Phaeacidiphilus oryzae TH49: one gene and its partner. The protein of the gene in region 1 binds, or shares a complex with, the protein of each later gene. Links are inferred from orthologs where the notes say so. Each region holds a gene or a part of one and is shown in the gene's direction. Other genes may lie near its edges.

The links. Proteins that work in one complex are often made in the same cells at the same time.
Region 2: the proteins of BS73_RS23160 (region 1) and uvrB are in contact, whole or in part, in a crystal structure (PDB 7EGT), measured with the Thermus thermophilus proteins. The link is inferred for Phaeacidiphilus oryzae TH49 from one-to-one orthologs. Residues at the interface, in WP_096412145.1 of Thermus thermophilus: His654, Arg656, Phe657, Gln666, Asp668, Glu669, Lys680, Arg681, Leu682, Ser683, Lys685, Tyr686, Ala687; in WP_096411307.1 of Thermus thermophilus: Glu23, Leu25, Arg26, Asp27, Gly28, Glu29, Arg30, Phe31, Arg55, Glu326, Asp327, Phe328, Glu379, Ser382, Gln383, His398, Gly400, Arg401.

What each region holds. Positions count from the first base shown.
Region 1 is NZ_JQMQ01000005.1:4,355,988-4,360,984, forward strand. What follows is about bases 892-4,041. They hold BS73_RS23160 (ATP-dependent DNA helicase), read left to right. Parts: upstream 892-1,225; coding sequence 1,226-3,841; downstream 3,842-4,041. Other genes in these bases: BS73_RS41015 (M23 family metallopeptidase), read right to left, coding at 3,897-4,041. Also shown: BS73_RS23150 (HpcH/HpaI aldolase/citrate lyase family protein), read left to right, coding at 1-74; BS73_RS23155 (GntR family transcriptional regulator), read left to right, coding at 114-875; more of BS73_RS41015, read right to left, coding at 4,042-4,859. UniProt on the Escherichia coli protein: A helicase with DNA-dependent ATPase activity. Unwinds DNA duplexes with 3'-5' polarity. Translocates on single-stranded DNA with 3'-5' polarity. Initiates unwinding more efficiently from a nicked substrate than double-stranded DNA.
Region 2 is NZ_JQMQ01000005.1:1,869,874-1,874,058, reverse strand. Bases 1-2,943 are described here. They hold uvrB (excinuclease ABC subunit UvrB), read left to right. Parts: upstream 1-380; coding sequence 381-2,507; downstream 2,508-2,943. Other genes in these bases: BS73_RS12505 (TerD family protein), read left to right, coding at 2,697-2,943; zapE (cell division protein ZapE), read left to right, coding at 1-229. In the rest of the region: more of BS73_RS12505, read left to right, coding at 2,944-3,272; BS73_RS12500 (TerC/Alx family metal homeostasis membrane protein), read left to right, coding at 3,540-4,185. UniProt on the Escherichia coli protein: The UvrABC repair system catalyzes the recognition and processing of DNA lesions. A damage recognition complex composed of 2 UvrA and 2 UvrB subunits scans DNA for abnormalities.

The sequences.
Region 1 (4,997 bases):
CGGTGGTCGACGGCAAGATGGTGGACCGGCCGGTCTGGGAACGCGCCCGGCGGCTGATCGCGTCGGTAGACTGACCGCCTTCCGGAAGAGGGTCCTGCGATCGAGGAAGTGGTGTGACGGCGAAGGGTGCCCGCGGGGTCAGCGCGTACCAGCGGCTGGCCGACGATCTGCGGGCCGACCTGCGGGACGGCAAGTACCCGCCGGACGTCAAGCTGCCGACCGAGGCGGAGCTGGCCGAGACCTACCGGATCAGCCGGCAGACCGTGCGGCGGGCCTTCCAGGACCTGGTCGCCGAGGGGCTGGTGCACCGGGTCCCCGGCCGGGGCACCTTCGCGGCCCCGCGGGACGGCCGGTACCTGCGGCAGTTCGGGTCGGTCGACGACCTGATGGGGCTGTCCATCGACACCACGATGCAGATCGTCACCGGGCTGCAGCGGCGGGTCGACGTGGACGCGGCGGGGCGGCTGCGGCTGGACTCCGACGCGTTGCAGACCTTCTCCTTCCGGCGGCTGCACGACGGGGCGCCGTTCTGCCACACCGTGATCTGGCTGCCGCCGGACGTGGGGGAGCTGCTGCGGGACGCGCCGGAGCTGGCCTCGCCGGGTGTGGAGAGCCGGGCGACGGTGATCGGGCTGCTGGACACCCGGCTGGAGAGCCCGATCACGGACGCCGAGCAGTCGATCACCGTGGGCGAGGCGGGGGCGGCGACGGCCGAGGCGCTGGGGTGCGAGGCGGGGCGGCCGGTGCTGCGGATCGACCGGCTGTACAGCACGGCAGCGGGGCGGCGGGTGGAACTGGCGATCAGCTGGTTCCTGCCGGAGCAGTACTCGTACCGCGTGCATCTGCGACGCTCGCCGGGGGGCGGGGGGTTGTAGTCTCCTGCCCCGGCCCCCGCTTCAGCGGCCCCGCAAAGTCGCGCAGCGACTTCAGGGGCGCGGGGAACTGCGCGCCCGGCCATCGACTGCCCGCAGTCGGCAGCGGAGTCCGGGTTGCAACCCGGTGGCCTCCCCCAAGCTCTTCGAGCAGGGGGGACCCCCCAGCCGGGTGCGGCGCCGATGGGGGTCCCCCCGCGCCGTCAAGGCGTGGGGGAGGCTGGGCGCGCAGTTCCCCGCGCCCCTTACTTGGCCCTTCGGGCCTGCGTTCGGGGCTGCTCAGCGAGGTCCGGGGCGGCAGCCCCGGGAAACGGGGAGGGGCGGGACTGGGGGGCAACTAGACTCGTCGATTGATGAGCAGCAGCCTGTTTGACGATGACATCCCGCTTCCCGGTCTGGAGCCCGCCCCCGGGGGCGACGCCGAGCCCGCCCCGTACGAGGAGGAGCTTCCGGCGGACCTCTTCGACGGCGTCTTCGACCAGCCGCCGTCCACCGGCATGGCCACCGCCGGCCGCTACCACGGCAACGGCTCCCCGCGTACCGTCGCCGATGCCGCGCAGCTGCTCGACGGGATGAACCCGCAGCAGCGCGAGGCCGTGCTGCACGCCGGCTCACCGCTGCTGATCGTGGCCGGCGCCGGGTCCGGCAAGACCCGGGTGCTGACCCACCGGATCGCGTACCTGCTGGCCGCCCGCGGCGTGCGGCCCGGCGAGATCCTGGCGATCACCTTCACCAACAAGGCCGCCGCCGAGATGCGGGAGCGCGTCGAGGCGCTGGTCGGCCCGCGGGCCAACGCGATGTGGGTGTCCACCTTCCACAGCGCCTGCGTCCGGATCCTGCGGCGGGAGAGCAAGCGGCTCGGCTTCACGTCGAGCTTCTCCATCTACGACGGCACGGACGCCCAGCGGCTGATGGGCCTGGTCTGCCGGGACCTGGACCTGGACCCGAAGCAGTTCCCGCCGAAGTCCTTCAGCGCCAAGGTCTCCAACCTCAAGAACGAGCTCATCGACGAGGAGACCTACGCCGCCCAGGCGAGCAACCCGATGGAGCGCCAGCTCGCCGAGGCGTACACCCTCTACCAGCGGCGGCTGCGCGAGGCCAACGCGCTGGACTTCGACGACATCATCATGACGGCGGTGCACCTGCTCCAGGCCTTCCCGGACGTCGCCGAGCACTACCGCAGGCGATTCCGGCACATCCTGGTCGACGAGTACCAGGACACCAACCACGCCCAGTACATGCTGGTCCGGGAGCTCAGCGGCGGGGCCGCCGGCAGCGCGCCCAAGCGGACGGTGGACGGTGAGCTGGTCAACCCGGCGCAGGCCGGGCTGGCGGAGGTGCCGCCGGCCGAGCTCTGCGTGGTCGGCGACGCCGACCAGTCGATCTACGCCTTCCGCGGCGCGACCATCCGGAACATCCTCGACTTCGAGGAGGACTACCCGGATGCCGTGACCATCCTGCTGGAGCAGAACTACCGCTCCACCCAGACGATCCTGAGCGCCGCCAACTCGGTGATCGAGAAGAACACCAACCGGCGGGCCAAGAAGCTGTGGACCGCCGGGGCCGACGGGACGAAGATCGTCTCGTATGTCGCGGACGACGAGCACGGCGAGGCCCAGTTCGTCGCGGACGAGGTGGACCGGCTGATCGACGCCGGGGACGTACGGCCCGGCGACGTCGCCGTCTTCTACCGGACCAACGCCCAGTCGCGGGTGTTCGAGGAGGTGTTCATCCGGGTCGGGCTGCCGTACAAGGTGGTCGGCGGGGTGCGCTTCTACGAGCGCAAGGAGGTCCGGGACGTGCTGGCCTACCTGCGGGTGCTGGCCAATCCGGAGGACACCGTTCCGCTGCGGCGGATCCTCAACGTGCCGAAGCGCGGGATCGGCGACCGGGCCGAGGCCATGGTGGACGCGCTGGCGCTGCGCGAGCGGATCTCCTTCTCCCAGGCGCTGCGCCGGGTGGACGAGGCCTACGGGATGGCCTCGCGGTCGATGAACGCGGTCAAGAAGTTCAACGAGCTGCTGGAGAAGCTGCGCGCGGTCGTCGAGTCCGGGGCGGGCCCGGCGACGGTCCTGGAGGCGGTGCTGGAGGAGACCGGCTACCTGGCCGAACTCCAGGCCTCGACCGATCCGCAGGACGAGACCCGGATCGAGAACCTCCAGGAACTCGCCGCGGTGGCGCTGGAGTTCGAGCAGCTGGGCGAGGAGCAGGCCGCCGAGGAGCAGGCCTCCGGGGAGGAGACGCAGGACGCCGAGGCGGATGGCGCGGAGGCGGAGGGCGCGGACGGGGACGGGGACGCCGCCCCCGCCGCGCGCGGCGGATCGGCCGGTCTCGCGGAGTTCCTGGAGCGGGTGGCGCTGGTCGCCGACTCGGACCAGATCCCGGACGAGGAGGGCGAGTCGCAGGGCGTCATCACGCTGATGACCCTCCACACCGCCAAGGGCCTGGAGTTCCCCGTGGTCTTCCTGACCGGCATGGAGGACGGGGTCTTCCCGCACATGCGCTCGCTCGGCCAGACCAAGGAGCTGGAGGAGGAGCGCCGGCTCGCCTACGTCGGGCTGACCCGGGCGCGCGAGCGGCTCTACGTCTCCCGGGCGGCCATGCGCAGCGCCTGGGGCCAGCCCTCGTACAACCCGCCGTCCAGGTTCCTGGACGAGATCCCGGCGACGCTGGTCGAGGAGAAGCGGACTGCGGCGGCCGCCGCGCCGCCGGCGATGCGCTCGGCCTCCTCGCTCTCCGGCGGCGGCGGGCGGACCGCCCCCGCCGGCTGGGGGCGGAGCGCCCGGACGGTCCGGGAGCGCGAGGTGGTGGCGCTCGCGGTGGGCGACCGGGTCACCCACGACCGCTTCGGCCTCGGCACGGTGGCCGCGGTCGCGGGCAGCGGCGACAAGGCGGAGGCCACCATCGACTTCGGCGCCAACGGGGAGAAGCGGCTGCTGCTGCGGTACGCGCCGGTGGAGAAGCTCTAGGGCGGGCAGCGCCTGAGGGTTGTCGGCCGCTGGCCGGCGGCCGTCGCCCGGCCCGTCAGCGCGGGTCGAGGTGGTGGCCGAGCAGCCAGGGCAGCGGGTCGGAGGCCTCGCCCCCGTGCGGATGGACCTCGAAGTGGAGGTGCGGGCCGGTGGAGTTGCCGGTGTCGCCGGAGTAGGCGATCACCTCCCCGGCCCGTACCCGGCCGTGGGTCAGCCGGTAGCCGCTGAGGTGGCAGTACCAGGTCTGCGTCCCGTCGGGGGCGATGACCTTGACCATGTGGCCGTAGTCGTCGTTCCACAGGGTGTGGACGGTGCCGTCGGTGGCCGCGCGGACGGGGGTGCCCTCCTGGACCGGGAAGTCGATCCCGGTGTGGAGGTGCAGCCAGTGCTCGCCCACCGCGCCGAAGAGGGCGCTCAACCCCTTCTGGGTGACCGGTAGTTCGAACTTCGGGCGGCGGGCCTCGGCGGCCCGCGCGGCGTCCGCGGCGGCCTGGCGGGCCCGGTGCTGGGCGTCGGCGACGGCGGCCAGATGGTGCTCGGTACGGTCGCGGACGCGCGCGGCGAGGGCCGCGTCGGCCTCGGCCCGGGTGAGACGGCCGGCGGAGGCGCCCGCCGGTCCGCCGGTCCGGCCCGGCTGGCCGGACGGACCCGGCTGGCCGGACGGGCCGCTCTGGCCGGGGAATCCGGCGGGGGTGCGGTCCGCGGCGGCGGCTTGAGCTCCGCCGTCGCCGGCTAGGTCGATCCCGGCTGCCCCGGCCACGTCCGAGCCGACCTCGCCGGCGATCCGGCCCAGGCCGGGGACGAGGACCACCGCGGCCGCGCCCAGAGCGCTGAGGGTGCCGAGCGCGCCCAAGGCCAGTGCGGACGGGGAGAGGAGGGCCCGCAGCGGGGAGGGCGCGGCCCGGTGGCCGGCCTTGCGGGCGCCGCTCCGGGCGCTGGTTCGGACGCCGGTTTCGGCGCTGGGTCCGGCGGTGGGTCCGGCGGTGGGTCCGGCGCTGGTTCCTGCGCTGGTTCGCACCGTGGCGGGTCGGTCGGCCGCACGGCGGCCGGTGGCTCGCCGGCCGGCGGCTCGGCCCGCGCGGTGCCGGCCGGCCGACTCGGAGCCCTGCGGGCTCCGCGGCCGGCCCGGGTTCTCGGCCCCGGCGGCGGGGGTGAA
Region 2 (4,185 bases), 2.5 Mb from region 1 along the record:
CGCGGTCTGCCTCCGCGGCGTGGCGCCGGTGCCGGACCAGTCCACGGCGCTGCGGCTGGTGGTCCTCGCGGACCGGATGTACGACCGCGAGCTCCCCGTCTTCGCCTCGGGCCTGCCCTTCGACGAGATCTTCGGCGCCGAGATGCTGGCCGGCGGCTACCGCAAGAAGTACCTCCGCGCCCTGTCCCGCCTGGTGGCCCTCACCCGCGACACCGTCCCGGCGGCGTAGCCCGGGTCCCGCGCCGCGGCCGCAGGGGACCCCGCGGCCGCAGGGGACCAGGGGCGCGGGTCACCGCCCGCCCCACCGGCCACGGGTCTGCCCCGGCCCGAATCCGGCGGCCCGACGCCGGTTGTCAGTGCGGGGTCGTACCGTGGAATGCGTGAGAGCCATCAGCGATCTTGAGCGAACTGTGGCGCCCTTCGAGGTCGTCAGTCCTTACCAGCCTAGCGGCGACCAGCCGGCCGCCATCGCCGACCTGGAGCGGCGGATCCGCGCGGGCGAGAAGGACGTCGTGCTGCTCGGCGCCACCGGCACCGGCAAGTCGGCCACCACGGCCTGGATGATCGAGAAGCTCCAGCGGCCCACGCTGGTGATGGCCCCCAACAAGACCCTCGCCGCCCAGCTGGCGAACGAGTTCCGCGAGCTCCTCCCGAACAACGCGGTCGAGTACTTCGTCTCGTACTACGACTACTACCAGCCCGAGGCCTACGTCCCGCAGACGGACACCTACATCGAGAAGGACTCCTCGATCAACGAGGAGGTGGAGCGGCTCCGGCACTCCGCGACCAACTCCCTCCTCACCCGCCGGGACGTGGTCGTCGTCGCCTCCGTCTCCTGCATCTACGGCCTGGGCACGCCGCAGGAGTACGTGGACCGGATGGTCCCGCTCAGGGTCGGCCAGGAGATCGACCGGGACGAACTGCTCCGCCGCTTCGTCGACATCCAGTACACCCGGAACGACATGGCGTTCACCCGCGGCACCTTCCGGGTCCGCGGCGACACCATCGAGATCTTCCCGGTCTACGAGGAGCTCGCGGTCCGGATCGAGATGTTCGGCGACGAGATCGAGGCGCTCACCACCCTCCACCCGCTCACCGGCGAGGTGATCAGCGACGACCAGCAGCTCTACGTCTTCCCGGCCTCCCACTACGTGGCCGGTCCGGAGCGGATGGCCAAGGCCATCGCCGGCATCGAGGCCGAGCTCGACGAGACGCTGAAGAAGCTGGAGAAGCAGGGCAAGCTGCTGGAGGCCCAGCGGCTGCGCATGCGCACCACCTACGACCTGGAGATGATGCAGCAGATCGGCACCTGCTCCGGGATCGAGAACTACTCGCTGCACATCGACGGCCGCGAGCGCGGCAGCGCCCCGAACACCCTCCTGGACTACTTCCCGGAGGACTTCCTGCTGGTCATCGACGAGTCGCACCAGACCGTCCCGCAGATCGGCGCGATGTACGAGGGCGACGCCTCCCGCAAGCGCACCCTGGTCGAGCACGGCTTCCGGCTCCCCTCCGCGATGGACAACCGCCCGCTGAAGTGGGAGGAGTTCCTCGGCCGGATCGGCCAGACCGTCTACCTCTCCGCGACCCCGGGCCCGTACGAGCTCTCCCGCTCGGACGGTACGGTCGAGCAGGTCATCCGGCCGACCGGACTGATCGACCCGGAGGTCGTGGTCAAGCCGACCGAGGGCCAGATCGACGACCTGGTGCACGAGGTGCGCGCCCGCGCCGAGCGGGACGAGCGGGTGCTGGTCACCACGCTGACCAAGAAGATGTCCGAGGACCTCACCGACTACATGCTGGAGCTCGGCATCCGGGTCCGGTACCTCCACAGCGACATCGACACCCTGCGCCGGGTCGAGCTGCTGCGGGAGCTGCGGGCCGGCGAGTTCGACGTGCTGATCGGCATCAACCTCCTCCGCGAGGGCCTGGACCTCCCCGAGGTCTCCCTGGTGGCGATCCTGGACGCGGACAAGGAGGGCTTCCTCCGCTCGCCCACCTCGCTGATCCAGACCATCGGCCGCGCGGCCCGGAACATCTCCGGCCAGGTCCACATGTACGCGGACCGGATCACCCCGGCGATGCAGCACGCCATCGAGGAGACCAACCGCCGCCGCGACAAGCAGATGGCGTACAACAAGGAGCACGGGATCGACCCGCAGCCGCTCCGCAAGAAGATCGGCGACATCCTGGACGCCATCGCCCGCGAGGACGTGGACACCGAGGCCCTCCTCTCCACCGGGTACCGCCAGTCCGGCGGCAGGGGCAAGGGCGGGAAGGACGGCGGCGCTGCTCCGGTGCCGGCCCTCGGCGCGGCCAAGGCGGCCGACCGGAAGAACGCCAAGAGCCTCCCGGCGGCGGAACTGGCCGAGCTGATCGGCGAACTGACGGACCGGATGCACACAGCCGCCGCCGAGCTCCAGTTCGAGGTGGCGGCGCGGATCCGGGACGAGGTGAAGGAACTCAAGAAGGAGCTCCGCCAGATGCGCGAGGCGGGCATCGCCTGAACGGAGATCGCGGCCGGGTGCCGCGGGCGGCTCTCGCCCCCGACGGCACCCGAGTGCGATTGCGACGCTTTCGTCACAGCTGTTCCGGGCCTGGATTTCTGCATGCGCTGTGCGCGTTGCACTGCTTAGAGTTCGAGGGGGAGGCAGCGGGGTATCCGCCGGTCGTCGTCTCGAGACGAGGAGCAGATCGTGACCGTGGAGCTGGGGCAGGGCGAGAGCGTCATACTCCAGGCGACGGACGGGCAGCTGCCGGCCGTCGTCCGGGTGGAGCTCGGCTGGCGCCAGGTCCCGCGCCGCGGGCTCTTCGCCCGGCGCGCGCCTGCGGTGGACCTGGACGCCATCGCGGTGCTCTACGCCCAGCGCCAGCTCGCGGACGTGGTCTTCTTCAAGCACCTCACCAGCAACGACGGCTCCGTCCGGCACAGCGGCGACCGGCTCGTCCCGGGCGGTGGCGAGACCGACGAGTCGATCGTCGTGGACCTTTGCCGGGTGCCCGAGCAGATCAGCCAGATCGTCTTCGCGGTCAACTCCTCCACCGGCCAGACCTTCCAGCGGATCGCCGACACCGACTGCCGGCTGCTCGACGAGGGCACCGGCCAGGAGCTGGCGCGGTACCGGCTGCCGGGCGGCGGCGCGAACACCGCCCAGGTGATGGCCAAGGTCTTCCGCGGCGAGGACGGCGGATGGCGGCTGGAGGCCATCGGTGCGCCCGCCCGGGCCGCCGGATTCCAGGAGCTCCTTCCGGCCATCGCCGCCCACCTGTAAGCCCCGTCGCCGCGGTGAGTCCTTTCGAGGGGACTTCCCCGGGCGGCTGTTAGGCTGATCGGACAAGGAGGGGAGTACTCCCCAGCGGCAGCTCCGTCATCACGGACGTCAGGACCGATCGGCGTCCCGGGGCACCGGCCCGGCGTCCGCGCAGCGCGCGTCCCACGCGTCCGGGTGGAGGAGACCTCCGGCAGCCCCCATCCGCCGAGGGTCGAGCCAGCACACGGCCGACGCCCTCGGTCGATGCCGCCGGAGGAGATCCCCACCGTGCACGTCACCCCGGCCCTCTGGGCCTCGACCCTGGTCGTGCTCTGCGCGCTGATCGCGGTCGACTTCCTCATCGGCGGCCGCAAGCCCCACGAGGTCTCCCTGCGGGAGGCCGGCACCTGGACGGTGGTCTGGATCGTCCTCGCCCTGGGCTTCGGCGGCTTCGTCTGGTGGCACTCCGGCTCCACCTACGCCGGGGAGTTCCTGGCCGGCTATGTCACGGAGAAGGCGCTCAGCGTCGACAACCTCTTCGTCTTCGTCCTGATCATGGGCAGATTCGCGGTGCCCGCCAAGGACCAGCAGCGGGTGCTGATGGTCGGGGTGCTGATCGCCCTGGTGCTGCGGGCGGTCTTCATCGCCGCCGGGGCCGCGGTGATCTCCGCCTTCTCCTGGATCTTCTTCCTCTTCGGCGCCTTCCTGATCTGGACCGCCTGGAAGCTGATCCGCGAGGCGCTGGCCGAGCGGCGCGGCGGCGAGGGGCCCGGAGCGGGGGCCGGGGAGAAGGAGGAGGTCAAGGAGAATCGTCTCGTCACCGCGATGCGGCGGCGCTTCCCGTCCAAGCCGCTGCTCGCGGTGATGATCGCGATCGGCACCACCGACGTCCTCTTCGCGATGGACTCGATCCCGGCGATCTTCGGCCTGACCC